DNA from 4 places in the Janthinobacterium foliorum genome. Region 3 is predicted to be linked to each of the others. Evidence: predicted binding sites of a transcription regulator. Region 3 holds the regulator's gene; each other region holds the start of a gene.
What was found. Region 3 encodes FNR, which switches genes on or off when oxygen is low (the NO sensors DNR and NnrR bind a similar motif). Its sites were predicted from a motif close to TTGATNNNNATCAA; they were not measured.
Positions count from the first base shown of each region.

Region 1: ubiU (ubiquinone anaerobic biosynthesis protein UbiU) is a predicted target of FNR. The motif match lies at 3,614-3,627, and genes of this name have one in related genera.
Region 2: paaA (1,2-phenylacetyl-CoA epoxidase subunit PaaA) is a predicted target of FNR. The motif match lies at 2,493-2,506, and genes of this name have one in related genera.
Region 4: ACZ92H_RS01595 (universal stress protein) is a predicted target of FNR. The motif match lies at 3,032-3,045, and genes of this name have one in related genera.

Region 1 covers NZ_CDXDQE010000009.1:119,459-126,644, reverse strand. The annotation lists gene ACZ92H_RS18670 (Pls/PosA family non-ribosomal peptide synthetase) at 1-203, opposite strand, end outside; gene ACZ92H_RS18665 (anaerobic ribonucleoside-triphosphate reductase activating protein) at 352-1,059, opposite strand; gene nrdD (anaerobic ribonucleoside-triphosphate reductase) at 1,049-1,249, opposite strand; gene ACZ92H_RS18655 (ribonucleoside triphosphate reductase) at 1,246-2,994, opposite strand; gene ACZ92H_RS18650 (hypothetical protein) at 3,113-3,529, opposite strand; gene ubiU (ubiquinone anaerobic biosynthesis protein UbiU) at 3,690-4,727, shown strand; gene ubiV (ubiquinone anaerobic biosynthesis protein UbiV) at 4,737-5,633, shown strand; gene ubiT (ubiquinone anaerobic biosynthesis accessory factor UbiT) at 5,653-6,198, shown strand; gene ACZ92H_RS18630 (heavy-metal-associated domain-containing protein) at 6,229-6,492, opposite strand; gene ACZ92H_RS18625 (substrate-binding periplasmic protein) at 6,729-7,186, shown strand, end outside.
Region 2 covers NZ_CDXDQE010000003.1:402,511-409,696, forward strand. The annotation lists gene ACZ92H_RS09275 (M14 family metallopeptidase) at 1-876, opposite strand, end outside; gene ACZ92H_RS09280 (hypothetical protein) at 1,018-1,272, shown strand; gene paaX (phenylacetic acid degradation operon negative regulatory protein PaaX) at 1,394-2,323, opposite strand; gene paaA (1,2-phenylacetyl-CoA epoxidase subunit PaaA) at 2,590-3,579, shown strand; gene paaB (1,2-phenylacetyl-CoA epoxidase subunit PaaB) at 3,612-3,896, shown strand; gene paaC (1,2-phenylacetyl-CoA epoxidase subunit PaaC) at 3,911-4,663, shown strand; gene paaD (1,2-phenylacetyl-CoA epoxidase subunit PaaD) at 4,663-5,196, shown strand; gene paaE (1,2-phenylacetyl-CoA epoxidase subunit PaaE) at 5,237-6,316, shown strand; gene paaG (2-(1,2-epoxy-1,2-dihydrophenyl)acetyl-CoA isomerase PaaG) at 6,435-7,186, shown strand, end outside.
Region 3 covers NZ_CDXDQE010000004.1:61,816-69,001, forward strand. The annotation lists gene ccoN (cytochrome-c oxidase, cbb3-type subunit I) at 1-184, shown strand, start outside; gene ccoO (cytochrome-c oxidase, cbb3-type subunit II) at 200-814, shown strand; gene ACZ92H_RS10550 (cbb3-type cytochrome oxidase subunit 3) at 816-1,019, shown strand; gene ccoP (cytochrome-c oxidase, cbb3-type subunit III) at 1,012-1,932, shown strand; gene ccoG (cytochrome c oxidase accessory protein CcoG) at 1,936-3,318, shown strand; gene ACZ92H_RS10565 (FixH family protein) at 3,463-3,987, shown strand; gene fnr (fumarate/nitrate reduction transcriptional regulator Fnr) at 3,990-4,748, opposite strand; gene ACZ92H_RS10575 (response regulator) at 5,000-7,186, shown strand, end outside.
Region 4 covers NZ_CDXDQE010000001.1:346,986-354,171, reverse strand. The annotation lists gene ACZ92H_RS01615 (hypothetical protein) at 1-10, opposite strand, end outside; gene hemP (hemin uptake protein HemP) at 99-296, opposite strand; gene ACZ92H_RS01605 (Crp/Fnr family transcriptional regulator) at 547-1,353, opposite strand; gene ACZ92H_RS01600 (response regulator) at 1,695-2,339, opposite strand; gene ACZ92H_RS01595 (universal stress protein) at 2,484-2,951, opposite strand; gene ACZ92H_RS01590 (protein phosphatase CheZ) at 3,421-4,272, shown strand; gene ACZ92H_RS01585 (chemotaxis protein CheA) at 4,272-6,125, shown strand; gene ACZ92H_RS01580 (hypothetical protein) at 6,106-6,405, shown strand; gene leuC (3-isopropylmalate dehydratase large subunit) at 6,402-7,186, shown strand, end outside.

The DNA.
Region 1 (7,186 bases), on a different contig from region 3:
CCCGCCTGCGCATCGAGTTCCGCATAGCTGATGCGCCGCTCGCCGTCGATCAGGGCGATGTGCTGCGGGCAGCGGCGGGCCGTCGCTTCCAGCAGGTCTGCCAGCACTTCCTCGCGCAGCAGATCCGGTCGCGGCGGGCCGTACAGGATGTCGGCGTGGTGGGAAGACGTGGAGCCTGGGCTGACTGCGGTGAAATCGTTCATGGATGACGCTTATCTGTGATGCTGAATGAGGAAACAAACGGGCCGCGCGAGGTGCGCGGCACAGTTGATACATTACAGCACGCCAGCCATTTCAGCGTTGCAGAACGGGGAATTTTGCGGGGCTTTTCACAATTATCCTGCGGCAGGCTCAATTGCCATGATTACGGAATGTAAAACGGGGAAACATGGCGCCGATTTGCGCCAGCGTCGGCGCCGCCGGATAGCCGTGCAGAAGGCGGCCGGCCAGTGCCGCATCGCGGCAGCCATCGGGCCGGAACTGCTGCAGCACATAGTGCTTGACACCCTTCGCGGCCAGGCTCGCGGCCAGCTCAAGCAATTGCGCGTCGGGCAGCAGGTCCGGGTGCACGGTGGTGCGGCATTCATGGGCCACGCCGCTGGCAAGAATGGCGTCCAGGCAGGCGCGCGCGGGGTCGCCGCTGCCGGCCACGCGGGTCACATGTCGATAGTCGCTGAACGGCGCCTTGATGTCGAAACCCACCCAGTCGACCAGGGGCAGCACCTGTTGCAGGCGCTGCGGATAGATGCAGGCCGTGTGCAGGCCGATGGCAAAGCCCAGCGCCCTGGCGTCCAGCATGGCGCGTTCCAGCGCCGGGTCCATGCACGCCTCGCCGCCGCTGAAGACGACGGCGTCGACCAGGCCCACCCGGCGGCGCAGCCAGGCCAGCACGTCGCGCCAGGGCATGGCGCCCTCCCGCGTGCGCGGCTGCAGATGGGGATTGTGGCAATAGCCGCAACGCCAGGGACAGCCCTGCACGAAGACCACGGCCGCCAGCCTGCCTGGATAGTCGCTGGCGGAAAAGGGCGTCAGGCCGCCCACCTTCAAGTCAGCCGCCATGGCAGGCGGGCAGGCCAACCTTGGCGCTGGCCTGCGTAAAATACTGGCGCTCGTGGAATTCGCCCTGCTTGCCGATGTTGAACGAGGCGACGGGGCGGTGGTAGCCCATCACGCGCGTCCAGATTTCGCAGCGCTGGCGTTCGCTGTCGAGCAGGGTGATGGCGGGAGTGAAGTCGGGACGTGCATTCATGGCGTTTCCTCCAGTGATGGAACAGGGTGGGCCTGCTTGCGGGCGATCAGCTCCGCGTCGCAGGTGGGGCAGAATTCGTGCTTGCCGGCCAGGTAGCCGTGGCGCGGGCAGATGGAAAAGGTGGGCGTGACGGTGATGTAGGGCAGCGAGAAGCGGCTCAGGGCGCGCTTTACCAGCTCGCGGCAGGCATTCGCGTCCGACAGCGCTTCCGTCATGTACAGGTGCAGTACCGTGCCGCCCGTGTATTTGCGCTGCAGGGTGTCCTGCAATTCCAGCGCCTCGAACGGGTCGTCCGTATGGCCCACGGGCAGTTGCGACGAGTTCGTGTAGTACGGATTGTCGGGCGTGCCCGCCTGCAGGATGGCCGGATAGCGCTTGCCGTCTTCGCGCGCGAAACGGTAGGTCGTGCCTTCGGCCGGTGTCGCTTCCAGGTTGTACATATGGCCCGTCTCCTCCTGGAATTGCAGCATGCGGGCGCGCACGTGGTCGAGCAGGCGCACGGCCAGCGCATGGCCTTCGGGTGTCGTGATGTCGTGCGCGTCGCCGCTGAAATTGCGGATCATTTCATTGATGCCGTTCACGCCCAGGGTGGAAAAGTGGTTGCGCAAGGTGCCCAGGTAGCGCTTCGTGTACGGGAACAGGCCTTGCTGCATCAGCTCCTCGATGGTGCGGCGCTTGATTTCCAGGCTGGTCTTGCCCAGCTCCAGCAGGCGGTCCAGGTCGGCCAGCAAGGCCGCTTCATCGCCGCGCCACAAGTGGCCCAGGCGCGCGCAGTTGATGGTCACCACGCCCAGGGACCCGGTCTGCTCGGCGGACCCGAACAGGCCGTTGCCGCGCTTGAGCAGTTCGCGCAAGTCCAGCTGCAGGCGGCAGCACATGGAGCGGATCATGTTCGGCTTGAGTTCCGAATTGATGAAATTCTGGAAGTAGGGCAGGCCGTAGCGGGCCGTCATCTCGAACAGCCGTTCCGCGTTCTCGCTGTGCCAGTCGAAATCCTCCGTGATGTTGTAGGTGGGGATGGGGAAGGTGAAGACGCGGCCCTTGGCATCACCCGCCATCATGATCTCGATGTAGGCGCGGTTGATCATGTCCATCTCCGCCTGCAGCTCGCCATAGCGGAAATCCATCTCCCGGCCGGCGATCACGGGCACCTGCTCGCGCAGGTCGTCCGGGCAGACCCAGTCGAAAGTGAGGTTGGTGAACGGCGTCTGCGTGCCCCAGCGCGACGGTACGTTGAGGTTGAAGATCAGTTCCTGCATGTACTGGCGCACGTCTTCGTAGCGCAGACTGTCCTGGCGGATGAACGGCGCCATGTAAGTGTCGAAGGAACTGAACGCCTGCGCGCCGGCCCACTCGTTTTGCAGGGTGCCGAGAAAATTGACGATCTGGCCGATGGCGCTCGACATGTGCCTGGGCGGGCCAGACTCGATCTTGCCCGGCACGCCGTTCAAGCCTTCGTGCAGCAGGGTGCGCAGCGACCAGCCGGCGCAGTAGCCGGCCAGCATATCGAGGTCGTGGATGTGCAGGGCCGCCTCGCGGTGCGCCGCGCCCACTTCGGGCGGATACACCTGGTCCAGCCAGTAATTGGCGATGACCTTGCCCGACACATTGAGGATCAGGCCGCCCAGCGAATAGCCCTGGTTGGCGTTGGCGTTCACGCGCCAGTCGCGCCGCTCCAGGTATTCATTGATGGATGCGGCGACATCGACCTGGCCGCGCGGGGTGGGAACTGCATTTGTCGTCATGAAACCTCCAATAAACACAACATGCGGTGTTTTCATGGAGATTAATCACTAAATGTAGTGGCGTCAAACGGCGCCTGCCATTGCCTGGCGAATCCTTGATGCAGGTGAAAAAAAATCCTCAGCGGCTTTTCTTCGCGCCCGCCTGGCGCAGGATCAGCCAGGCGGCGCCAAACCAGGCGGCGCCGCAGATGGCGATGCTGATGACGGAGGCGGGCAGCACGTGCAGCCAGATTTCCAGCGCCGAATAAGTGCTCCAGCTGGCCACGCGCGCGTCGAAGGTGACGTAATTGGCCAGCAGCCAGTACACGGCCAGCATGCCCGTGCACAGGCTGACCTGGCGCAGCACGGGCACCTGGCGGCGCGCAAAGACGGCTTGCAGGAACAGCAGCAGCACGCCGGGCCAGGCGCCCAGCGCTTCGGGCGAGAGGATGGAGAGGGCTTCGGCATCGTAGCCGTCGGCGGGCGATGCCCACTGTATTTGCAGCACGGTGAGGAACAGGGTCAGCAGGAAGATGAGCAGCGGTTTGCGGGGCATGGAAATAGGCAGGATCGGATAAGGGTGGCGCATTTTACAGCGTGGTCAAGCAAGTGGAAAACGCGCCAGCCATGCGTGCATTCCTTCACCTGCGTCAAGGACTGCGCGCCCTGCGCGGCGCTATAGTCTGCACCCTGAGCCGACACGGGAACTGAACATCATGATGCTTGAATCAACCACCGCCACCCGCGTGGCCGGGCCGCTGGAACTGGTCTGTCCCGCCGGCAGCCTGCCCGCCCTGAAAGCGGCCGTCGACAATGGCGCCGACACCGTCTACCTGGGCTTTCGCGACGCCACCAATGCGCGCAATTTCGCCGGCCTCAATTTCGATGAAAAGGCCATCGCCGAGGGCGTGCGCTACGCCCACCAGTACGGGCGCAAGGTTTTGCTGGCGCTGAACACCTATCCGCAGCCGCACAACTGGGCCGTGTGGCGCAGCGCCATCGACCGCGCCGCGCAGGCGGGCATCGACGCCATGATCGTCGCCGATCCGGGCCTGATGGCCTATGCGTCCCAGCACCACCCGCAGCTGCGCCTGCATTTGTCCGTGCAGGGCTCGGCCACGAATTACGAGGCCATCAATTTTTACCACGAACACTTCGGCATCGCCCGCGCCGTGCTGCCGCGCGTGCTGTCGATGGCGCAGGTGGAGCAGTTGATCAGCAAGACGGAAGTCGAGATCGAGGTATTCGGCTTTGGCAGCCTGTGCGTGATGGTCGAGGGGCGCTGTGCGCTGTCGTCGTATGCGACGGGCGAGGCGCCGAACACGCATGGCGTGTGCTCGCCGGCGAAATCCGTGCGCTGGCTGGAAACACCGCAAGGGCTGGAATCGCGCCTGAACGGCGTGCTGATCGACCGCTATGCGCCGGGCGAGAACGCCAGCTATCCCACCCTGTGCAAGGGGCGCTTCGAAGTCAACGACGAAGAGTATTACGCCATCGAGGAGCCGGCCAGCCTGAACACGCTGGCGCTGCTGCCGCAGCTGATCGCCATGGGCGTGCGCGCCGTGAAAATCGAGGGGCGCCAGCGCAGCCCTGCCTACGTGGCGCAGGTGACGCGCGTGTGGCGCGAAGCGATCGACGCCTGCCGCGAGGGCAATGCGCGCTACGCCGTCAAGCCGGGCTGGATGGCGGCCATGGACAAGCTGGCCGAGGGCCAGCAGCACACCCTCGGTGCTTACCACCGATCATGGAAATAGAGGATGAACATGCTGAAGCTTTCACTGGGCCCCTTGCTGTATTACTGGCCGCGCGCCACCGTCTTCGAGTTTTACCAGCGCATCGCCGCCACGGCCGTCGATATCGTGTATCTCGGCGAAACCGTGTGTTCGCGCCGGCATGAGCTGCGCCTGGCCGACTGGCTCGATATCGCCGACATGCTGGCCGCTTCCGGCAAGGAAGTGGTGCTGTCGACGCAGGCGCTGATCGAGGCGGGCGCGGAGCTGGCGACCCTGCGCCGCATCACGGCCAATGGCCGCTACACGGTCGAGGCGAACGACATGGGCGCCGTCCACTGCATGGAGAAGGGCGCGCCCTTCGTCGCCGGGCCGCACCTGAACCTGTTCAATGGCCCCAGCCTGCAATTGCTGGCGCGCCTGGGCGCGCAGCGCTGGGTCATGCCGCTGGAAATGGGACAGACGGCGCTGGCCGAGATGCAGCGCCAGAAGCCGGACGGGCTGGAGACGGAAGTGTTTGCCTACGGCCGCATGCCGCTGGCATTTTCCGCCCGCTGCTTCACGGCGCGCAACCGCAACCTGCCGAAGGACGATTGCGGCTACAGCTGCCTGGAAGAGCCGGACGGCCTGCTGCTGCGCACGCGCGACGAAGTGCCGTTCCTCGTGCTCAACGGCACGCAGACGCAGTCGGCGCTGGTCTACAACTTGGTGCGCGAACTCGACGCCATGCGCGACATGGGCGTGGCCGTGGCGCGCATCAGCCCGCAAGCCACGCATACGGAAAAAGTCATCGCCATCTTTGACCGCGCCCGCCGCGGCCAGGTCAGCGGCATCGGTGCCCAGGCGCAGCTGGCCGCCTGCCAGCCCGCCGGCGCCTGCGATGGCTACTGGCATGGCCAGCCCGGCATGGAACAGCGCACCGCCCATTGACTGTAGCGAAAGGAACCCCATGCAAGATCAACTGGAAAGACTGCCCCTCCCCGTTCCGGCTCCCGTTGCCGCCACTCCCGGCCTGTGCAAAGGCGGACCGTCGTACCGGCTGCCCGAGCCGCTGGCCGACCTGCTGTCCAAGCTGCCGCCATATCCCGCTTCCTGGCTGTTCGTGCAGGGCTTGAACCGCTTGCTGGCGCCGCAGCTGCCCGACGATGTGCGGCGCAGCCTGGAAGGGCGCAGCCTGCGCTTGCGGCTGCTCGACGCGGGCATCGCCTTCGACTTCGAGTGGCAGGGCACGGTCTTCGTGGCCGAGCGCTATGCGGACGTGCCCGAGCTGTGCATCGCCGCCAGCGTGCATGACCTGATGCTGCTGGCGCGGCGCCAGGAAGACCCGGACACGCTGTTTTTCAGCCGTCGCCTGAGCCTGGAAGGCGACACGGAACTGGGCCTGCTGTTCAAGAACACGCTCGACGCCATCGAGCTGCCGCCGTTCGACCTGCATGCGCTGGGGCCGCGCCGCGTGCTGGCCCATTTGCGCGACCGCGGCGCGCGCGGCGGATAGCCGGGGAGGGAAGGGCGCGCCGGGAAGCGTTCAGTGGCGGCAGTGGCCGCAGGCGCCGCTGCACGAGGACAGCTGTTCTTCATCCGTCGCTTCGCCCATGAAGCCGGCGTCGTTGACGGCCGCCAGCAGGCGCTCCTGGGTGGCCAGGCGTTCGTCGAATTGCACGGTGGCGCCGTGGCGCGCCAGCGAGACGCAGACGGTGGCCACGCCGGCGACCGCTTCCAGGGCGCCCGTCAGCCGGTCGGCGCAGCCTTCGTGGTCCATGCCGATGATATTCAAGCGTGCTGTTTGCATGCATACCTCTTGTTTTTCAAATAAAAAAACAGCGTAGGCGAGGGCGCGCAAGCCGTCCAGAGCAGCACGTATAAATATTTTTGTATTTGTACTTTTATTGATCTGGATTAATTCCGCACTGCCGGTCGTCATCCTGACTTGCTGTTGTTTTGTACACAGTTTCCATATTCCAGTCGACAAGCGTGCCTTGCTGCGCGATACTGTTTTTCTGATAAGAGCGCTGGAAAGGAAGGCCCATGCAGCGCCGTTCCCTGCTCATGCTGGCCAGCCTCTGGCCGCTTGATGCCGCCCTCGCCGCGACGGTGGCCGCGCCGCGGCCACTGCTGTATCCGCGCCACCAGGCACATGATGATCCGCAGCAAGATTACGTCACGGCGTTGCTGCAACAGGCGTTGCAACGCTCGGGCCAGGCATATGCGCTGCGCCGCTCCACCTTGCCCATGGTGCAGGCGCGCGCCATCCACGAGATCGCGGCAGGGACGGGCAGCGTGGACATCGTCTGGGCCGCCACCAGCCGCGCGCGCGAGGCGCAATTGTTGCCCGTGCGCATACCCATCGACCGGGGATTGATCGGCTGGCGCGTGGCGCTGATCCATGCGCGCCGACCACAGCTGTTGCGCGGCAGGCGCATGCCTGCTGACCTGGCGCACCTGTCGGCCGGCCAGATGGCCGACTGGCCCGATGCCGCCATCCT
Region 2 (7,186 bases), on a different contig from region 3:
GGCGATGAAGCGGTCTTGTTCGGCTTTTTGCGCTGGCGTGAAGTTTTCCAGCGCATCGCTGCCGGCCACGAATACGTAAGGCAGGCCTTCGTCGCCATGCACGTCGAGGAACAGGTCGCAGCCGATTTCGTGCATCTTCTGTTTCACCAGGAACACTTCCGGGCTGCGTTCCATCGTCGGCGTCATCCATTCGCGGTTCAGGTTGGCGCCGGCCGCGTTGGTGCGCAGGTTGCCGTGCACGGAACCGTCCGGGTTCATGTTCGGCACGACGTAGAAGACGGCGTCCTGCAGGCACTGGCGGGCAAACGGGTTGGCCTGGTCCAGCAGCGCTTCGAGCATGCCTTCGACAAACCATTCGGCCATCGTTTCGCCGGGATGCTGGCGCGCGATAACCCAGACTTTTTTCTCCGCATCGGCATCGCCGACGACGAGCAGATTCATGTCGCGGCCTTCCACGGTGCTGCCCAGGTCGATCAAGCGCACCAGCGGCGACGCTTGTGCGCTGTCGATCAGGGCCAGGTGGCGGTCCCATGGATATGGCTCGAAGTAGGCGTAGTACACGCTTTCCTCTTCCGGCGTGTGTTCGATGGTCATCACCGTGCCGTCATAGCTGGTCGGCACGCGGAACCAGGTTTCGCGGTCGTAGCTGGCCACGGCCTGGTAATCCTTCCAGCCGTCCGGATAGGCGGACTTGCCTGCATTCATGAAGCGGATCGTGCACGCCTCGCCTTGCGCGCCTTGCAGGCGGAAGTAAAACCACTGCGTGATGTCGGCGTGGGAATCCTTGCGGATGTTCAGCTCGATGGATTGGGCATCGTCGGCGCGCAGCACCTCGATCGCGCCGGCGTCGAATTGCTGGCTGATTTTAATGGTCATGTGTGTTCCTGATAAAAACGTATGGGTTTTGCATCGTGTGCAATGGCGCGATGATACCCGTTTTGCCCGCCCCTTTGTGCTGGCGCAAACGAGGCGGGGCATGCTTTGCTAACGTGATAGCTCCAACACGGGGAGATCATCATGGACGACAATGGTAGCCACATACGCGAGCTGGAAAAGAAAATCAGCGCGCTCAGCGACGCTCTGGCCCATTTGGGCAAGGGCACGACCCTGCAGGAATTGCTGCGCATCATACGTTTCCCCGGCTATACGACGCCGGCCGAATTCACCTTCAACGTGGCCATCCTCGACACCATGCTGGTGCAGGTCAATGCGCTGGAAAAGCTGGGGCAGGATTTATTGGCAGGGGCCAAGCAGGTGGTGGTGAAGCAGTGAACAGACAGCGAGCGCCAGCAGTGCCTGATCCCTAACGCCTGAAAAATGTTCAGGCAAGGCGCAGGGCCGCAGGCAGCACGACCGTAGGCCCAGGCCCTGCCACGCTGTCATGGACATTTGCTCAGGCGTTCAGTCCCCCAAACCGCTCGAAGAACCACGGCTCCACGTCCGGCGCCTGCGCATCCTCGCGCCGCAGGGTGGCCAGGATATGTTCCTCGGCCGCCGCATGGGTGATGCGGTACAGGTCGCGGGCCAGCGCATAGGCTTGCGTGCCGGGCCACGGTTCGGGCAGCAGTTCGACGGGCAGTTGCGGGTCGTGCAATTGCACGCGGCGGTAGGCGTGCGTCAGCAGCGAACGGATGACGAAGGCTTGCTCCGCGTCGAAGACGGGCTCTTCTTGGAGCAGGGTCAGCAGGGGCTGGAAGCTGGCGATGAATTTTTCATAGCCGGCCATCACCTCCGACAGATCCCAGCATTCGCCCACCATGTCGCGCAGTGGGCGCGTGCTGACACCCGGCAATTCGGTTGTGTGGCAGACATACAGCTTGCCCTGCACCTCGTTGCGCGCGAGGATATCTTCCAGCGCTTCCGCATTGCTGGCCGGGTGGCCAAAGATGCCGGGAGAAATCAAGCCATAGCCGGCCCACAATAATTCCTTGCGCAGCGCGCCGCGCTCGGCCGCGCCGATGCTGCCGGCCGGGCCGATCACGAGGGTCCAGCTGCCATCCCAGTGCACGACCAGCGGCGCATAGATGCGGCGATAGGCGCGCTCGAAGCGGGCCATGGCATCGGCGCGGATGGTGTAGACGCTGCGGCGGCCATCCCTTTGCGAGCTGAGCCAGCCTTCCTGCGCCAGGCGGAACACGCTGGTGCGCAATAAACGGTCATTCACGCCGAACGGCGCCAGCAGTTCGATCAGACTGCCCAGCCAGATGGCGCCGCCGCGCGGCACGATGGCGTCGCCAAAAATCGTCATTACCAGGGATTTCGAGCGCGGCGGGTCGCTTTCCAGGAAATCGGCTATCCATGCCGTGCAGCGGGTGTTCTTCATGTGGTTCCGGTCTGGCCGTGTTGCGGTCGATTCAATAAAAGCAGCAGTTTACTTGGCTGCGCGGGTAGCGCGTCAATAATTTGCCGGGCGCGCTGGTAGCGCCCCGGAGTGTTTTCTCATAAGCAATATCATACGCACAAAAAAGCGGCACAAGATACGAAATTTTAAAATGATTCACATCAAGTGTATGCAAATCGTTTTTTGTATCGTATTATCTGTTCATCGCGCTGCGCTGCTGCGCACATCACCGACATGGGAGACACATCATGTACGCACAAATGGTTGAAACCGGCCTCAAAAATGTCCGCTCCATCGACGACATGGGCCAGGAAGAACGCGCTTTCCAGGCGCGCATCGACGAAGGCATCAAGATCGAGGCCAAGGACTGGATGCCGGATGCCTACCGCAAGACCCTGGTGCGCCAGATTTCACAGCATGCGCATTCGGAAATCGTTGGTCAGTTGCCTGAAGGTAACTGGGTCACGCGCGCTCCCACCCTGAAACGCAAATCCATCCTGCTGGCAAAGATCCAGGATGAAGCGGGCCACGGCCTGTACCTGTATAGCGCCGCGGAAACCCTGGGCGTCTCGCGCGACGACCTGCTCGCCGCCTTGCACTCGGGCAAAGCCAAATATTCCAGCATCTTCAACTATCCCACCCTGTCGTGGGCCGACATGGGCGCCATCGGCTGGCTGGTCGATGGTTCCGCCATCATCAACCAGATTCCTCTGTGCCGCTGCTCGTACGGGCCGTATGCGCGCGCCATGATCCGCGTCTGCAAGGAAGAATCGTTCCATGCGCGCCAGGGCTACGACATCATGATGTCGCTGTGCAAGGGCACGCCGGCGCAGAAAGCCATGGCGCAGGATGCCTTGAACCGCTGGTGGTGGCCGTCGCTGATGATGTTCGGCCCCTCCGACGCCGCCTCCGTCAACAGCGCCCAGTCGGCGCAATGGCGCATCAAGCTGTTCTCGAACGACGAATTGCGCCAGCGCATGGTCGACCAGACCGTGCCGCAGATCGAATACCTGGGCTTGACCGTGCCCGATCCCGACCTGAAATTCAATGCCGAAACGGGCCACTATGAATTCGGCGAGATCGACTGGTCCGAGTTCAACAATGTCCTGAAGGGCAATGGCCCGTGCAACCGCGAGCGCCTGCAAACGCGCGTGAAAGCGTATGAAGACGGCGCATGGTTCCGCGATGCGCTTGTCGCCTACGCCGACAAGCAAGCCGCAGTCAAAGCGGCAGCATAAAACATATAAAGACAGTGATAGGGGAGAGCAAGATGAGCAAAGAATGGCCATTGTGGGAAGTTTTCATCCGCAGCCAGCACGGCCTGGCGCACAAGCATGTGGGCAGCCTGCACGCCTCCGACGCCACCATGGCGGTCAACCATGCGCGCGACGTCTACACGCGCCGCAATGAAGGCGTAAGCATCTGGGTGGTGCGCGCGGCCGACATCGTCGCCAGCAGCCCCGGCGACAAGGGCGCCCTGTTCGAGCCGTCGAACAGCAAGGTGTACCGCCATCCCACCTTCTTCCCGATGCCGGAAGAAGTCAAGAACCTGTGATGGGAGCGCCGGCAATGGATGACAAAGTTAACTACTTGCTGCGCCTGGGCGACAACGCCCTGATCCTCAGCCAGCAGCTGTCGCAGCTGTGCGGCAAGGGCCCGGCGCTGGAAGAAGACATGGCGCTGACCAACGTGGCGCTGGACTTGCTGGGCCAGACGCGTTTGTGGTTCAGCTATGCGGCCGAACTGGAAAACGCGGGCCGCGACGAGGACGACATCGCCTTTTTGCGCGACGCCCACGATTTCAAGAACTGTCTGCTGGTCGAGCAGCCGAATGGCAATTACGCCGACACCATGATGCGCCAGTTCTTCTTCGACAGCTGGCACTACTTCCAGCTGCTGGAGCTGACGAAATCGGCGGATGCGCGCATCGTCGAAGTGGCGCAGAAGTCGATCAAGGAAGTCACCTATCACCTGCGCCGCAGCGGTGACCTGATCGTGCGCCTCGGCGACGGCACGGCGGACAGCCACGCGAAGACGCAGGCCGCCGCCGACAAGCTGTGGATGTACACGGGCGAGATGTTCAGGTACGACGCCGTCGACCAGGCCATGGTGGCCGCCGGCATTGCGCCGCCATCCGACATCCTGCGCCAGGCCTTCCTGGAACACGTGGCCGAGATCTTCGCCGAAGCGACTCTGAGCATGCCGGCGCCCGACGCCTGGATGCAAAAGGGCGGCAAGCAGGGCACGCACACGGAACACCTGGGCTTTATTCTGGCCGAGATGCAGTTCCTGCAGCGCGCCTATCCCGGGGCGGAGTGGTAATGAACGCCGCCGCTGGCGCCGTCGCGCTGGATGCCGCCCAGGTCTGGTCCTGGCTGGGCGACGTGCCCGACCCGGAAATCCCCGTCATTTCGGTGGTGGACCTGGGCATCGTGCGCGCCGTCGAAGTCACCGATGGCGACGCCTGCACCGTGACGATCACGCCCACGTATTCGGGCTGCCCGGCCATGCAGGTGATCGCCGACGCCGTCACGGATGCCTTGCGCAGCCATGGCGTGGAAAAGGTGACGCTGGTGAACCAGCTGTCGCCCGCCTGGACCACGGACTGGATGAGCGAGACGGGCAAGGCCAAGCTGAAAGGCTATGGCATCGCCCCGCCGCAGCAGCAGGTGATCGACATCAGCGGTTTGCGTGGTGGCGTCAAGCGTCAGGCCATGCCGAAGCTGGACGTGATCTGCCCGAATTGCGGCTCGACGCATACGCAGCTGACCAGCCAGTTCGGCTCCACGCCGTGCAAGGCCCTGTACAAATGCCTGGATTGCCGCGAACCGTTTGATTACTTCAAGTGCCACTAAAAAAACCAGGCACACGTTCCGAAGAAACTGGAGATGAAGCATGAGTAAATTTTATCCGCTGTCGGTGGCCAACGTGCGCAACGAAACGCGCGACACCATCGCCGTCACGTTCGACGTGCCAGCCGAACTGCAGCAGCAGTTCCGCTTCCAGCAGGGCCAGCACCTAACCCTGCGCGCCCACATCAATGCGGAAGACGTGCGCCGCTCGTATTCCATCTGTTCCGCGGTGCAGGACGGCAGCCTGCGCGTGGCCATCAAGCGCACGCCCGGCGGCGCTTTTTCCACCTGGGCCAACGATACACTCAAGGCCGGCGCCACCATCGACGTCATGCCGCCCATGGGCCACTTCAACGTGCCGCTCGACTGCGTCAACCGCAAGCACTACCTGGCCTTTGCGGCCGGCAGCGGCATCACGCCCATCCTCTCCATCATCAAGACGACCCTGCTGACGGAACCATTGAGCCGCTTCACCCTGTTCTATGGCAACCGCGCCTCGTCGTCCGTCATCTTCAAGGAAGAATTGACGGACTTGAAGGATGTGTACCTGGAGCGCCTGAACCTGGTGTACGTGATGAGCCGCGAGCAGCAGGATATCGAATTGTTCAACGGCCGCATCACGCAGGAAAAATGCGAGCAGTTCCTGCAGCACTGGATCAAGGTCGAAGACTACGACAACGCCTTCATTTGCGGCCCGGAAGACATGATGCTGGGCGTCTCCGCCGCCCTGCAGGCGGCCGGCATGCCCAAGCAGAATATCAAGATCGAACTGTTCGCCGCCAGCATCCCGAAAAGCGCCCACAAGCCGCGCGCCCAGCTGGCCGCGGACGTCGTGCAGGAAACGGAAGTGACCGTCATCATGGACGGCAACCACACCACCTTCACGATGGACAAGGACAAGGAATCCATCCTCGACGCGGGCCTGCGTCAGGGCATCGACATGCGCTACTCGTGCAAGGGCGGCGTATGCTCCACCTGCCGCTGCAAGATCCTCGACGGCAAGGTGGAAATGGACGTCAACTACGCGCTGGAAGACTATGAAGTGGCGCGCGGCTTCGTCCTCAGTTGCCAGAGCTTCCCGCTGACCGACAAGGTCGTGGTCGATTTCGACCAGGCTGAATAAACGCCGGGATCAGACCCGACGGAGTCATGCGCCCCAGTGGGACGAATGACGATTCCGAAGGAACTGACCCCAGATTTCCGCTGCGGGCTAGCGAAATAACTAAAAACCGAGACACGCCATGACCTACCAAAACATCCTCTTCACCATCGAGCAGGGCATCGCCACCCTGACCCTGAACCGTCCCGACAAGCTCAATAGTTTTACGCAAGCCATGCACGAGGAAGTGCGCGACGCCATCGCGAAAGTAAACGCCGACAGCAGCGTGCGCGTCTTCGTGCTGACGGGCGCGGGCCGTGGTTTTTGCGCGGGCCAGGACCTGTCCGACCGCGCCGTGGAACCAGGCTCGAAGGGCGTGGACCTGGGCGAGTCGGTGGAAAAGAACTATGCGCCGCTGGTGCTGGCCTTGAAGGCACTGCCGATGCCCGTGATCTGCGCCGTCAACGGCGTGGCCGCCGGCGCGGGCGCCAACCTGGCGCTGGCCTGCGACATCGTCATCGCCGGCAAGTCGGCCAGCTTCGTCGAAGTGTTCTGCAAGCTGGGCCTGATCCCGGACACGGGCGGCACCTTCTTCCTGCCTCGCCTGATCGGTTCCGCGCGCGCCATGGGCCTGGCCATGCTCGGTGAAAAACTGACGGCGGAAAAAGCGGAAGACTGGGGCCTGATCTGGAAATGCGTGGACGATGCCGAGCTGGCGCAAGAGGCGCGCAAGCTGGCCGTGCACTTTTCCACGGCACCGACCAGGGGCCTGGCGTACACCAAGCAGGCGCTGGCCGCCAGCGGCGCCAATACCTTGCCGCAGCAGCTGGCGCTGGAAGCGCGCATGATGAGCGATCTGGGTAACAGCGACGATTACCGCGAAGGCGTGGCCGC
Region 3 (7,186 bases):
CACCCTGACCTACACCTTCGTGGAAAGCGTGAAAGCCACGTATCCGTACTACGTGGTGCGCGTGGCCGGTGGCCTGCTGTACCTGTCGGGTATGTGCATCATGGGCTACAACACCTGGATGACCCTGCGCGGCAGCAAACTCCCCGTCGCCCGCATTCCGGAACTGAACGCGGCGCACGCCTGATAGGAGCAAGAGCAAATGAAATTTTCACATGCATGGATTGAGAAAAACCCCTGGCTGCTGATCGCCCTGGTCACGGTGGTGATCAGCATCGGCGGCGCCGTCGAGATCGTCCCCCTGTTCTTCCAGAAGAGCACGACGGAACCCGTCGCCGGCCTGAAGCCGTACTCGCCGCTGCGCCTGGCGGGCCGCGACATCTACGTGCGCGAAGGCTGCTACAACTGCCACTCGCAGATGGTGCGTCCGCTGCGCGCGGAAACGGAACGCTATGGCCACTATTCCGTCGCCGGCGAGTTCGTCTACGACCGGCCGTTCCAGTGGGGTTCCAAGCGCACGGGGCCCGACCTGGCCCGCGTGGGCGCGCGCTACAGCGACGAATGGCACCGCACGCACTTGAACAACCCGCGCGACGTGGTGCCCGAGTCGAACATGCCGGCCTACCCCTGGCTGGCGAAGACCAAGCTGGCGCCTGACGAGATCATGCCGAAGATGCGCGCCCTGCAGCGCCTGGGCCAGCCGTACAGCGATGAAGAAATCGCCGCCGGCCCCGCGCAGCTGCAGGACAAGACGGAAGAAGACGCCCTGGTCGCCTATCTGCAAGGCCTCGGTACATTAATCAAAACAAGGAATTAGCATGGCAATCGACAACCTGTTTGACAGCGCCAGCAGCGTCATGACGGTGGTTTCCTTTACGACGTTCGTGGGCATCCTGTGGTGGACGTTCAGCCGCAGCAATAGCGACTTCGACGCGGCGGCCCGCCTGCCGTTCGCCGACGACGCGCTCGACTATCCGGCCGAGGCCGAGATGAACCTGGCGAAGGAGCACAACCATGGCTGACTTTACCAATGGCTTCTGGAATATCTACATCATCGTGCTGTCCCTGCTGGGCATCATCGGCTGCGGCGTGCTGCTGTACTCGCAATCGAAAGTGAAAGTGCCGGCCGGCGCCCCCGCCGACGGCACCACGGGCCACGTCTGGGACGAGGACTTGAAGGAACTCAATACGCCGATGCCGCGCTGGTGGATGTGGCTGTTCTACATCACCATCGTCTTCGCGCTGGCCTATCTGTTCCTGTATCCGGGCCTGGGCAACTATGCCGGCAGCCTGGGCTGGAAATCGACGGGCCAGTACGAGGAAGAGCTGAAGAAGGCGGAAGCCGACTACGGCCCCCTGTTCAACAAGTACCTGGGCCAGGACCTGAAAACGGTGGCCGCCGATCCGCAGGCGCAAGCCATCGGCCAGCGTCTGTTCCTGACTTACTGCGCGCAGTGCCACGGTTCGGATGCGCGCGGCAACAAGGGCTTCCCCAACCTGACGGACAAGGACTGGCTGTATGGCGGCGAACCCGACATCATCAAGACCACCATCATGCACGGCCGTAACGGCCAGATGCCGCCGATGGGCGCCGCGCTCGGTTCGGAAAAGGATGTCGAGAACGTGGCCCATTATGTGCTGAGCCTGTCCGGTTCCACCTCGGACCCCGTCAAGTCGGTGCTGGGCAAGGCCAAGTTCGGCGCCTGCATGGCCTGCCACGGCGCCGATGGCAAGGGTAACCAGATGCTCGGTGCGCCGAACCTGACGGACAAGACCTGGCTGTATGGCGGCAGCGCCGATACCATCATGGAAACCATCCGCAAGGGACGCAGCAACACCATGCCGGCCTTCAGCGACTTCCTCGGCGAATCGAAGGTCCACGTGCTGTCGGCGTATGTCTGGAGCCTGTCGAATCCGCAGGCGCCCGCGAAGTAAACAATGGAACCTCAAGTCATCAAGATGTATGCGGCCCGCGAGCAAATCTACCCTCGCGAGGCCAAAGGACGCTACGCTACCTGGCGATGGGTATGCGTCTGGCTTACCCAGCTTGCGTTCTACGGCTTGCCGTGGCTGACATGGAATGGCAGGCAAGCCCTGCTGTTCGATCTGACCACGCGCAAGTTCTACATTTTCGGCGTCGTGCTGTGGCCCCAGGATTTCATCTACCTGGCGGCCCTGCTGATCATCTGTGCGTATTTATTGTTCCTCGTCACGGCCATTGCCGGGCGGGTGTGGTGCGGTTTTTCCTGTCCGCAAACGGTGTACACGGAAATCTTCCTGTGGGTCGAACGCAAGATCGAGGGCACGCGCAGCGCGCGCATGGCCCTCGACAAGCAGGGCCCGTCCCTGCGCAAGGCCTTCAAGAAGACGGCAAAGCACGTGGTGTGGGGCGCCATCGCCCTGTGGACAGGCTTTACCTTCGTCGGCTACTTCACGCCGATCAAGGAACTGGCGCATTCGGTGACCACCCTGAACTTCGGTCCCTGGGAATGGTTCTGGGTCCTGTTCTACAGCCTGGCAACCTATGGCAACGCGGGCTGGCTGCGCGAGCAGGTGTGCAAATACATGTGCCCCTACGCGCGTTTCCAGAGCGCCATGTTCGACCAGGACACCCTGATCATCACCTACGATGCCAAGCGAGGCGAGCCGCGCGGCGCGCTGAGCAAGAAGGCCGGCAACAACGACAAGCTGGGCGACTGCATCGACTGTACCTTGTGCGTGCAGGTGTGTCCGACCGGCATCGATATCCGCAATGGCCTGCAGTATGAATGCATCGGCTGCGCCGCCTGCGTGGATGCCTGCAACAGCGTGATGGACAAGGTCGACCGGCCACGCGGACTGGTACGCTACAGTACCGACCATGCGATGGAGAACAACTTCAATTCGCAGCAGATCCGCCGGCGCGCCATGCGGCCGCGCGTGCTGATCTACACGTCCATCCTGGCCCTGATCATCATCGCCGTGTGTACCTCGCTGGCCCTGCGCACGCCATTGAAAATGGACGTGATCCGCGACCGCGGCTCGATGGGACGCGAAGTGGAAGATGGCATGATCGAGAACGTTTACCGTCTGCAGATCATGAACACCTCGGAGCAAAGCCAGCATTTTAAAATCAGCGTCTCCGGCTTGCCGGGCCTGACCTTGCTGACGCGCGACGAAGTGACCCTGCAGCCGACGGAAACCCTGGGCTGGCCCATCCGCCTGCGCGTGCCGCACGGCGTGGGCGAGAAGGGCTCGAACAAGATCGCCATCGAGCTGCAATCGCTGGACGACCCGTCGCTGCATGTGCGGGAAAACGCGGTCTTCATCGTGCCGCGGTAACGGTGATGCGGGGGCCGGACCCTGCGGGTCCGGCCCCCGCATTTCGCCGTTGGGGTACCAGCTATTTATTTCAACCCAGAAGCAAATACTGGGGCCAGACGGGGACGCCGAGTCCCGCAGGGTCTGACCCCAAGGAGATCTAAAATGTCCAAGACCGCAAAACTGCAAGCCTCCGCCGATCCCTGGTACAAGCACCGCTGGCCGTGGCTGCTGATGGTGGGCCCGGGCCTGTCCGTCGTTGTCGGCAGCACCATGGGCTATATCGCGTTTACGCAGCCCGATGCGCTGGTGGTGGGCGACTATTACAAGCAGGGCAAGGCCATCAACCAGGACTTGCGGCGCGATACGGCCGCCAGCAACCTGGCCATGTCGACCAGCCTGGCATATGACGTGGCGGCGGCGCGCCTGACGGGTTCCGTGCACAGCTTCGGCAAGGCTTACCAGGCGCCGCTGCAACTGCACCTGGCGCATGCCACCCAGCCGGAAAAAGACATCAAGCTGCTGGTGCAGCCCGATGCGGCCGGCAACTTCTCCGTGGCCCTGCCCATGCTGGAGCGCAGCCGCTGGCAAGTACTGGTGGAAAACAATACGCGCGAGTGGCGCCTGTCCGGCATCTGGACCTGGCCGGCACAGCGCGCCATCGCGCTGCATGCGGATGAAGAGTTATAAAACTATTTGCAGGTGTCCGTGCCGGCCGTAATCGCCTTCAGCTTGGCTGGCTGCAAGATCTCGATCTCGCGGTTCGACACGCGCAACCAGCCTTCCTTCTTGAACTTCGACAATAGCCGGCTGACGCTCTCGATGGTCAGGCCCAGGTAATTGCCGATTTCCTCGCGCGACATGCGCAGCTGGAAGTTGCTGCCCGAATAGCCGCGTGCCTCGTAGCGCGAGGCCAGGTTGACGATGAAGGCGGCAAAACGCTGCGTCGCCTGCATATTACCCAGCAACAGCATGACACTTTGCTCGCGCGTGATTTCCTGGCTCATCATGCGGTGGAAATGGCGCAGCAGGGTGGGCATATTGCCCAGCAATTGTTCCAGGCTAGAAAACGGGATTTCACATACTTCGCTGTCTTCCAGCGCCACGGCGTTGCAGTGGTGGCGGTCGGCGCTGATGGCGTCCATGCCCAGCAATTCGCCCGCCATCTGGAAACCCGTCACCTGCTCTTCGCCGCCCGGATTGATCTGGTAAGTCTTGAAGTGGCCTAGGCGGATGGCATACAGGTTCTGGAACGAGTCGCCGATGCGGAACAGCGAGGCGCCGCGCGCTACCTTGCGGCGGCGGCCGATAATCTGGTCCAGCCTGTCCATGTCGCCCACGTCAAGCCCCATCGGCAGGCACAATTGATGCATGCTGCACGTCGAGCAGCGCGCACGCAACGCTTCCACGTTCACGGCAGGCAAGGCTGGAGAGAGTAGCGCTTCTGTCATGTCAGACCCTTTTAGAAAAATGCAACAACAAGTTTACTGCATAGTGCGCTCACATGTGCCAATTTCCCCGCATTTCCCCTTTATTTCGCTCAATAAACGACTTCCCGCATTTAATTTTATGGCAACATCCATACAAGTTCATGCCCGGGCGCGCATTTCCACGGCCCGTGCTTGCCAAGTTGACGTATTGATAGGAAAATTCCTGACAGCATTATCTGCCGCCTGTGCCTCCGGGTACTGAAAAGGAAATCATGAAGCCTCTCGGCATTAAAGCAAAAGTCGCGCTGGCCACCAGCCTGACCTCGATCGCCATGATCGCCGTGGTGACCATGGTGCAGGTCAAGCACATGCGCGACGACTTCACCCAGGTTTTGCTGAGCCAGCAAACGGCGCTGATCGAACGCACCGCGGACGAGCTCGACGACAAGCTGGCCATGCTGCTCGACATCATCACCCAGACGGCGCGCCACCAGCCGCCCTCCCTGATGGCCGACCCCGGCCAATTGCGCGAGTACTACACGCAGCGCGCCATGCTGGCCCTGTTCGACGACGTGCTGGTGCTCGACACGCAAGGCAAGGTGGTGGCCAACGTGCCCGAGGTGCAGGGACGCAACGGCGTCGACGTGGCCGACCGCGCCTACTTCCAGACGGTGATGCGCACCAAAAAGGCCATGATCACGGAACCGATGCTGGGCAAGACCAGCCATCTGCCCATCGTGCAGATGGTCGCGCCCGTGCTGGACAACAACGGCGAGGTGGCCGGCATCGTCATCGGCGTGCTGCGCCTGTACAAGGACAATATGCTGGGCCACTTGCGCACGGCCAAGGTGGGCAAGAGCGGCTATTACTTCATCCTCACGCGCGAAGCCGTGCCGCGCTATGTGCTGCACCCCGATGCCAGCCGCTTGCTGCACCCGCGCGCGCCGAACGCCAACCTGGTCACCACCCAGCTGCTGAAGGAAGACGGCGAGGGCAGCATGGTCAGCACCAACAGCCGCGGCGTCACGGCCGTCAACAGCTTCAAGCGCTTGAACTCCGTGAACTGGCTGCTGGCCGCCTCGCTGCCCGTGGCGGACGCGTTCGAGCCCTTCAATGGCGTGCTGTCGCGCCTGGTGCTGTGGAGCATCTGCGCCTCGCTGCTGGCCGCTGCCGTGCTGGGCTGGGTCACCGTGCGCCTGCTGTCGCCGCTGGTGCGCCTGCGCGACACCCTGCTGTCGCTGCGCAAGTCGGGCAGCCGCTTTACCCCCGTGCCGGTGCAGCAGCGCGACGAGATCGGCGAGCTGACGGAAGCGTTCAATGGCCTGATGAGCGAGCGCGACCGCTTGCAGCAGGAAGTCGAGGCGCGCGCCAGCGAACTGGAAGAGGAGCGCGACCGCGCCGAGGCGGCGAATCGGGCGAAGAGCGATTTCGTCGCCAACATGAGCCATGAAATCCGCACGCCCCTGAACGCCGTGCTGGGCATGGTGTATTTGCTGGGCAATACCAAGCTCAACACCGAGCAGCGCAAATACCTGACCATGGTGCGCGTGGCGGGGCAATCGCTGCTGGGCATCCTCAACGACGTGCTGGATTTTTCCAAGATCGAGGCGCGCCGCATGGACTTGTCGCCCGTCGAATTCGACCTCGATGAAGTCATGAATACCCTGGCCACGACGATGACCATGAATGCGGGCGAGAAGGAGCTGGAACTGGCGATCGCCGTCGAACCGGACGTGCCGCGCCGCCTCGTGGGCGACGCCCAGCGCCTGCAGCAGATTCTCGTCAACCTGGCCGGCAACGCCATCAAGTTCACCGAGAGCGGCGAAGTGGTGGTGGCCGTCAGCGTGGCGGAAAGCAAGCACGAGCGGGCCTGGCTGCGCTTCGAAGTGCGCGACACGGGCATCGGCATGACGGCCCAGCAGCAAGCCCAGCTGTTCACGGCCTTTTCCCAGGGCGATCAAAGCATCACGCGGCGCTTTGGCGGCACGGGCCTGGGCCTGGCCATCAGCAAGCACCTGATCCACATGATGGGCGGCGAAATCGCCGTTGCCAGCAGCGAAGGCAAGGGCAGCCGCTTCTGGTTCAGCGTGCCGTTCGAGGTGCTGGCGCAGCCGGCCGAAACGCGCCGCACGCCCACCTTGGGGCCGCTGCGCCTGCTGGTGGCCGACGACAACCGCACCACGCGCGAACTGATCGTCAAGCTGATCCACGCCTGGGGCTGGAATGCGGACGAGGTGGATTCGGGCTTCGCCGCCATCGAACTGTACCGCGAGCGCCTGGCGCAGCAGCAACCGTACGACGTCGTGCTGGCCGACTGGCACATGCCCGTCATGGATGGCCTGGCCACGGCCAAGGCCATCCGCCAGGCGGCGTCCGGCCAGCGCCAGCCCATCGTGGTGATGGTCAACGCCTTTGCCCGTAATCACCTGGAGGAAATTTCCAGCGCGGCCGAGGCGGAT
Region 4 (7,186 bases), on a different contig from region 3:
CGGTCGCCATCAAACGCTCCTGTGCGGTAGTTTGGCTGGCTGGCGCACGCGGAGGGCACGACTGGCTGGCGAGTGGGGTGGCTGGCTGCCGTGCTGCTTCAGGCAGTCAGGATCAGCTTGTTCAATTGCGTGACGCGCAGGCGGTAAATCTTGCCGCTGTGTTCAATCTCCACTTCGCGGCCCTGCTGCAGCAGCGCTTCGCTGGTGATGCGGCGCGCCGGTTGCGCCATGCTGACGGGCGGACGGACGTGGGCAGTGGCGGCATCCTGGATCAAGGCTGGTTTTGAGCTTTGCATGTTGGGCTTTCTTTGTCTCAGTTGAGAATGATTCGTATTTGCATTATTGTTGAATGTGGCCCGAAAAGCAAGGCTTATTTGTGCGCAATCCGCGCTTTTTTGCGCTGGCCTGGCACAGGCGATAGAAGCAGTGGGGAAACGCGGCACGCGCGGGGCACAGACGGGAAATGGGCAGCAAAAAAGGCCCGGCGAGGCGTTTGCGCGCCTCGGCCGGACCAAGCCTGTGCCAAGCTTGAAAAAAGGGAAGGCGTTAAATGGTCGCCAGCAATTGCGCCGACGCGGTGGCGGCTGCGGCCGTATCGGCTTTCAGCTTGGCGGCGGCCAGCTGCTTGGCGCGCGAGCGCGACGGCGGCAGGCGGCGCAGGGTTTTCAGGGCGTCCGGATCCTTGATGCCGATGGTGCGCTGATCTACCGTGATCAGGCCGATTTCATTGAAGGCGGACAGGGTGCGGCTGACCGTTTCCAGGGTCAGGCCCAGATAGCTGCCGATTTCATGGCGCGTCATGCGCAGGTTGAACAGCTTGCTGGAGTAGCCCATCTGCGCGAAGCGGTCGGCCAGCGAGACGAGAAAGCGCGCCACGCGCGCTTCGGCGCTGAGGGCGCCCAGCATGCCGATCATGGCCTGCTCGCGCACGAGTTCGCGGCTCATCACGCCGTACATGACATTTTCCAGTTCCAGGTGCACGCGGCCCAGGGCCGTGAGTTTCTTGAACGGCAGCAGGATCAGGTCGCAGTCGGACAGGGCCACCGCTTCCGAGGAGTAATGGCGCGAGTGGATGCCGTCCACGCCCAGCATGTCGCCCTTCATGGGAAAGCTGAGCACCTGTTCATTGCCGAATTCGTCGATGAGAACGGTTTTCAGGAAGCCCGAGTTGACGATGTACAGGGTATCGAAGGGCTGGCCGATCGTGTGCACGCGCTGGCCTGTCTTGAATTGCACGTGCTGGAACAGCAGCTCGTCGGCGGCGATGGTGCAGGCGCTGGAGATATGCAGCAAGTCGCATACTTCCTTCAGGTTCGACCATAGCCGCCCCTGGCGCTGGCGTCCTGCTTCCATCGGCGACGATGGGGGCAGCGATGCGGAAGCAGGGCGGGTTTCAGGCGTTTGCGTGGACAGCATGTTCATCTCCTGGTGACAGGTAGTTCAGAGTTGAATGACGGAGTGCGCAAGGCGGCGGGCACGGCGCAATGCTCGGCGGCGCGCGTCCTGGCAGGTAATGCTCAATTCGCTGAAGATGTGCTGTGTGATGAAATAAGTTCCCAGCAACTTGATTACTGGTTTCAGTATGCCAACAACCGTATGGAATTAATATCAGCGGTGGCTGAATATGGCAGTAGGAGCTGCGGCAGGCGGCGTAGGATTGTTCCTACGCTCGATACGCCATGCTGCGGAGGGACTCAGGTCTTGAAGGGGGAGAGCAGGCGGTGCGCGACGGCGTACTGGACCATTTCCGAGAGGGAGCTCATGCCCATTTTTTGCATGATGCGCGTCTTGTGCGTGCTGACGGTTTTCACGCTCAGGTGCAGATTGTTGGCGATCTCCGTGATCGACTTGCCGGCCACCAGCAGGGAAAAGACTTCGAATTCGCGGTCCGACAGCTGTTTGTGCAGCAAGCTCTCGTTCGGCATCATGATGTTGAGCACCAGCTGCTCGGCCACTTCCGCGCTGATGTAGGGGCGCCCCGATGCCACCTTGTGGATGGCGCCCACCAGCTGCGTGCCCGCGCTTTCCTTGGTCAGATAGCCTTGCGCGCCGGCGCGGATGGCGCGCACGGCATATTGTTCTTCCTCGTGCATGGTGAGGATCAGGATGGCCAGCTTGGGCGCTTCGCTGCGGATCTGGCGTATCAGGTCGACGCCGCTGCGGCCCGGCATCGACAGGTCCAGCAGCAGCAGGTCGAAACCGCCCTGGCGGACATGGTTGAGCACTTCGAAGCCGTCGATGGCCTCGCCGACGATATCGATGTCCGGCGCGCCGTCGAGTATGCGCTTCAAGCCCTCGCGCATGATGGTGTGGTCGTCGGCAATCACAATGCGTATCATAGGCAGGCAATCTGGCGGGCGGCCTTTGGCGGGCAACCCAATGTTAAGAAACGAGTAAGCTTGTCATATTAACTGAAAACGGCGCTGCATTTGCCTTTTTCTTAACAGTTGCCTGGCGTTGGCACCCTGCTGCCATAAGACCCGCTATTGCGGCGCGGGTTCCTTGATCAGCCTGTGCACCAGCACGGGCAACTTCGAATGCGACAGCACCTTATTCGTCACGCTGCCCAGCAGCAATTGCCCCCAGCCGCTGCGCCCATGCGAACCCATGAAGATCAGGTCGCAGTGCTGCAGTTGCGCCACTTCCACGATCTTCAGGGCGGGGCTGTCGGAAAACGCCGTCAGGCCCGTCGCCTCCAGTCCCCGCTTGGCGGCCGCGTCCAGGATGGGCTGCCAGTGGTCGGCGCCCGCCTTGCGCATGGCGATGCGGTATTCCTCTTCGCTGGGATAGCTGGGGGGAATGATCTCGATGTACACGGGGTACTGGTACTCGGGCGCCACATACACGGCGAGGATGTCGGCGTGCATCTGTTCGGCAAAGGCGACGCCGGCGCAAGCGGTCAGGTTGGAAACGGTGGAACCGTCCGTGGCAATCAGAATTTTCTTATACATGGCAGCTCCTTCGGCAGTGAACCAGCACGCGCAACGTCCTTATTGTAGACGTGGCGGCAGCATTGTATTCATGTAAAGACTTGATAATTATCAACACTACTGCACCTTCAGTATAGACAACATTAACAAAAAAACCGTGTGTTTGCCCACAATGGCGGCGATGCGGCGCTGCCACACCGGCCGCTCGGCGGCAGGGATTTCTTGCGCGGGGCGTGGTCTTGCCTGCAGGCCAATGGTAGTATTTCAAAATACAACAGTAGGAACACTTATTTCCTGGTGGAAAAGCTCTTGTGGAGGCGCTTTGCACCAGGAAGCGCGTTTTGAGATTTACCAACAGGGCGGCGCCCTGCTACACTCGCACCATCGCAGCGGTATTGCCTCAAATCATCTTAATCGAGAAATTGCGGGTATCAGTCTGTAAAACGCACAGTTCAGGCGGAATTTTGACAAATTATGGAGAAGCAGGGATATGACCAACGCCGCTGATGATTTCGATGCATTATTCGATGAAGTATCCGCGCAAAGCGCGGCTGCTGCCAAGCCCGCGCCTGCCGCCGCGCCCGCTCCCGCCGTGATCGCGGAAGACGATTTCGACGCGCTGTTCGATGCCGTGTCGGCCAGCGCCGCCGTGCCGGCGCCAGCCGCCGAGCCAGCCGCCGTGGAAGCGGCGCCAGTGGCTGCCGCCGTGTCCGGCGAAGCGGCCGAGCCCGTCGACCAGTCCGACAAGCCGATGTTCGAGCGCCTGGGCGGCATCGTGCGCCTGCTGCACGATTCCTTGCGCGAGCTGGGCTACGACAAGGCGCTGACGGAAGCCTCGTCGCAGATCGTCGACGCCCAGGACCGCCTGGAATACGTCGCCACCCTGACGGAACAGGCCGCCAACAAGGTCTTGAACACGCTCGACGAAGGCATGCCGGCGCAGGATGTGCTGTCGAAGCAGGCCAAGGACATGGATGGCCGCTGGACGGCGCTGTTCGACGGCAAGCTGAGCCTGGAAGAATTCAAGGCCCTGGCCGGCGACTCGCGCCAGTTCGCGCAAGCTGTTGCCGAGGCAACGGAAGCGGAAAAAGCCCGCTTGCTGGAAATCATGATGGCCCAGGACTTCCAGGACATCACGGGACAACTGATCAAAAAAGTGGTCAACATCACCAAGACGGTGGAAAACGAGCTGGCCCAGCTGCTGCGCGACAACGCGCCGGCCGAAGTGCGCGAAAAGCTGGCGCAGAAGCAGGACGCGCCGCTGATGCAGGGCCCGTCCGTGCCATCGGTGGCGCTGGACCAGGACAATGTGGATGACCTTCTTGCGGATTTGGGATTCTAATGGACGATATGCTCAAGGATTTCGTCGTCGAGGCGATGGATCTTGCGGTTAATGTTGAAGAGCACTTATTGCGTCTCGAGCGCGATCCGGACAACAAGGAAACACTGAATGCCGTGTTTCGTTCTTTTCACACCATCAAGGGCGGCGCCGGCTTCATGGGCTTGCCCGCGCTGGTGGCCGCCTGCCATCTGACGGAAAACCTGTTCGATGCCTTGCGCACGGGCGCCGCGCCCGTGACCCCGATCGCCATCGAGGCGGCGCTGCAGGCGTCCGGCTTCGTGGCCGACCAGCTGACGGAACTGGCCAACGGATCCGCGCCGGAAAGCCTGCCGGCCATGCCGGAAGAGCTGGAACATATCCTGACGAACGCCATCGAAGGCAAGGGCATGGACGCGCCAGCGCCGGTCGCTGCCGCCGTGGTCGCCGAGGTGGCCGAGGTCGTGGTCGCCGCGCCGGCCGCGACCGCCAGCGCCGATGGCCTGGACTGGGAAGGCATGTATAACGCCGTCGTGCCGGCAGGCAATCAGCTGGCCGTCGTGGCCGCGCCAGCCGCATCCGCCGCCCCGGCCGCCGCGCCTGCGGCCGCTGCCGCCGCCAAGCCCGCCGCCAAGGCCTGGGATGGCGCGGAACGCCGCGAAGAGCGTCCCGACGTGCGCCATGCCGCACCCGTCAAGGAAGACAGCATCCGCGTCGACGCCGTCAAGCTCGACGCCTTGCTGGAAGTGGCCGGCGAATCCGTGCAGGCCGCCAACCAGGCCGCCGTGCTGCTCGAGCGCTTGCTGCAATTCAAATTCGAAGGCCAGGCCGCCACCTTGATGGCGACCCTGGCGGAAACCCTGGAACGCGCCTCGCGCTACTCGACGGAACTGCAGCGGGCCACCCTGGCCACGCGCATGCAGCCCGTTGGCCGTCTGTTCCAGAAATTCCCGCGCCTGGTGCGCGAGCTGGCGAAAGACCTGGGCAAGGATGTCGAACTGACCATCGAGGGCGCGGAGACGGAAGTCGACCGCGTGGTGGTCGACAGCCTGTACGATCCGCTCGTGCACATGCTGCGCAACTCGCTCGACCATGGCGTCGAATCGCCGGAGGCGCGCCTGGCCGCCGGCAAGCCCGCCAAGTCGTATATCTCGCTCAAAGCGTGGCAGGAAGCCAACAGCGTCATGATCGTGCTGCAAGACGATGGCAAGGGCATGGACCCGGTCTTCCTGCGCAGCAAGGCGCAGCAAAAGGGCTTGATCAGTGAAAACGCGCAACTGAGCAACGATGAATGCTTCCAGCTGGTGTTCCTGCCGGGCTTCTCGACCAAGGAAGTCGCTTCCAGCGTCTCCGGCCGCGGCGTGGGCATGGACGTGGTGAAGACGGCCGTGGAGAAAAACCGCGGCGCCATCCACATCGAGTCGGCGCTGGGCAAGGGCACGAAGTTCGCCATCCGCCTGCCGATCGAGCTGTCGATCGTGCCCACCATGCTCGTTTCCACCTCGGGCGCCGCGCTGGCGCTGCCGATGGCGGTGGTGCAGCGCGTCGTCGAATTGCCGGAAACCTTCATGGAAGTGGGCGGCGCGCCCGTGCTGAAAGACCAGGGCCGTCCATTGCCCGTGCGCTCGCTGGCCGGCGCCCTGGGCTACGAATCGTGCAGCGAGCGCGTCGGCATTGTTGTCGCTGCGCCACAGCCATACATTCTGGCCGTGGAAGCCGTCGATGGCACGGCCGACTTGGTGATCAAGCCGATGACGGCCATCACCGTGGAAGGCATTACCGGTACCGCCCGCTCCGCCGAAGGCGAGCTGGTGCTAGTCGTGGGCCTATCTTTCCTGATGGATGGTTGCAGGGGAAGTGTGCGCATGGCTGCCTAGAATCAACGGCACCCACACCAAGCCCGCTGCAGACCTCTGCATCGGGCTTTTTTTTCGGCTTTTTTCGATTTTTATTCGCCCCGCCGGCATTTTGGCGGATTTTCGTATCAGCAATTTTTTAACCATATCCGCAAAGTATGCCGAATTTTGTATCGCCCATCCCACGCTGGGGCGGCTTTTGGTTCTGCATTGCACAAAATATGGCATAATCATTGCCGATCCCTTCGATCAGTACGACAGATCACTTAAACAGGCTGTGGCAACGCTGCATAAATCATGATGAAGACGCTTTACGACAAACTTTGGGAATCCCACGTTGTTCGGGCCGAAGATGATGGCACGACAATTCTGTATATCGACCGGCACCTGCTGCACGAAGTCACCAGCCCGCAAGCCTTCGATGGCCTCAGCGTGGCAGGCCGCCAGCCGTGGCGCATTTCCGCCAACCTGGCCGTGGCCGACCATAATGTGCCCACCACCAGCCGCGTCGACGGCATCGCCGATCCCGTCTCGCGCCTGCAGGTGGAAACGCTGGACAAGAACGCCAAGCACTACGGCTTGACCTACTTCAACATGAACGACAAGCGCCAGGGCATCGTGCACGTGATCGGCCCCGAGCAGGGCGCCACCCTGCCCGGCATGACGGTCGTCTGCGGCGATTCGCACACGTCGACGCATGGCGCCTTCGGCGCGCTGGCGCACGGCATCGGCACCTCCGAAGTCGAGCACGTGCTGGCCACGCAAACCCTGCTGCAAAAGAAATCCAAATCCATGCTGGTGCAGGTCGACGGCGCCTTGCCGGCCGGCGTGACGGCGAAAGACATCGTGCTGGCCATCATCGGCAAGATCGGCACGGCCGGCGGCACCGGCTACTGTATCGAGTTCGGCGGTTCGGCCATCCGCGCGCTGTCGATGGAAGGCCGCATGACGGTGTGCAACATGGCCATCGAGGCGGGCGCGCGCGCCGGCATCATCGGCGTCGACGACACCACCATCAATTACGTCAAGGGCCGTCCGTTTTCGCCGGCCGGTCCGCACTGGGAGCGCGCCGTGGCCTACTG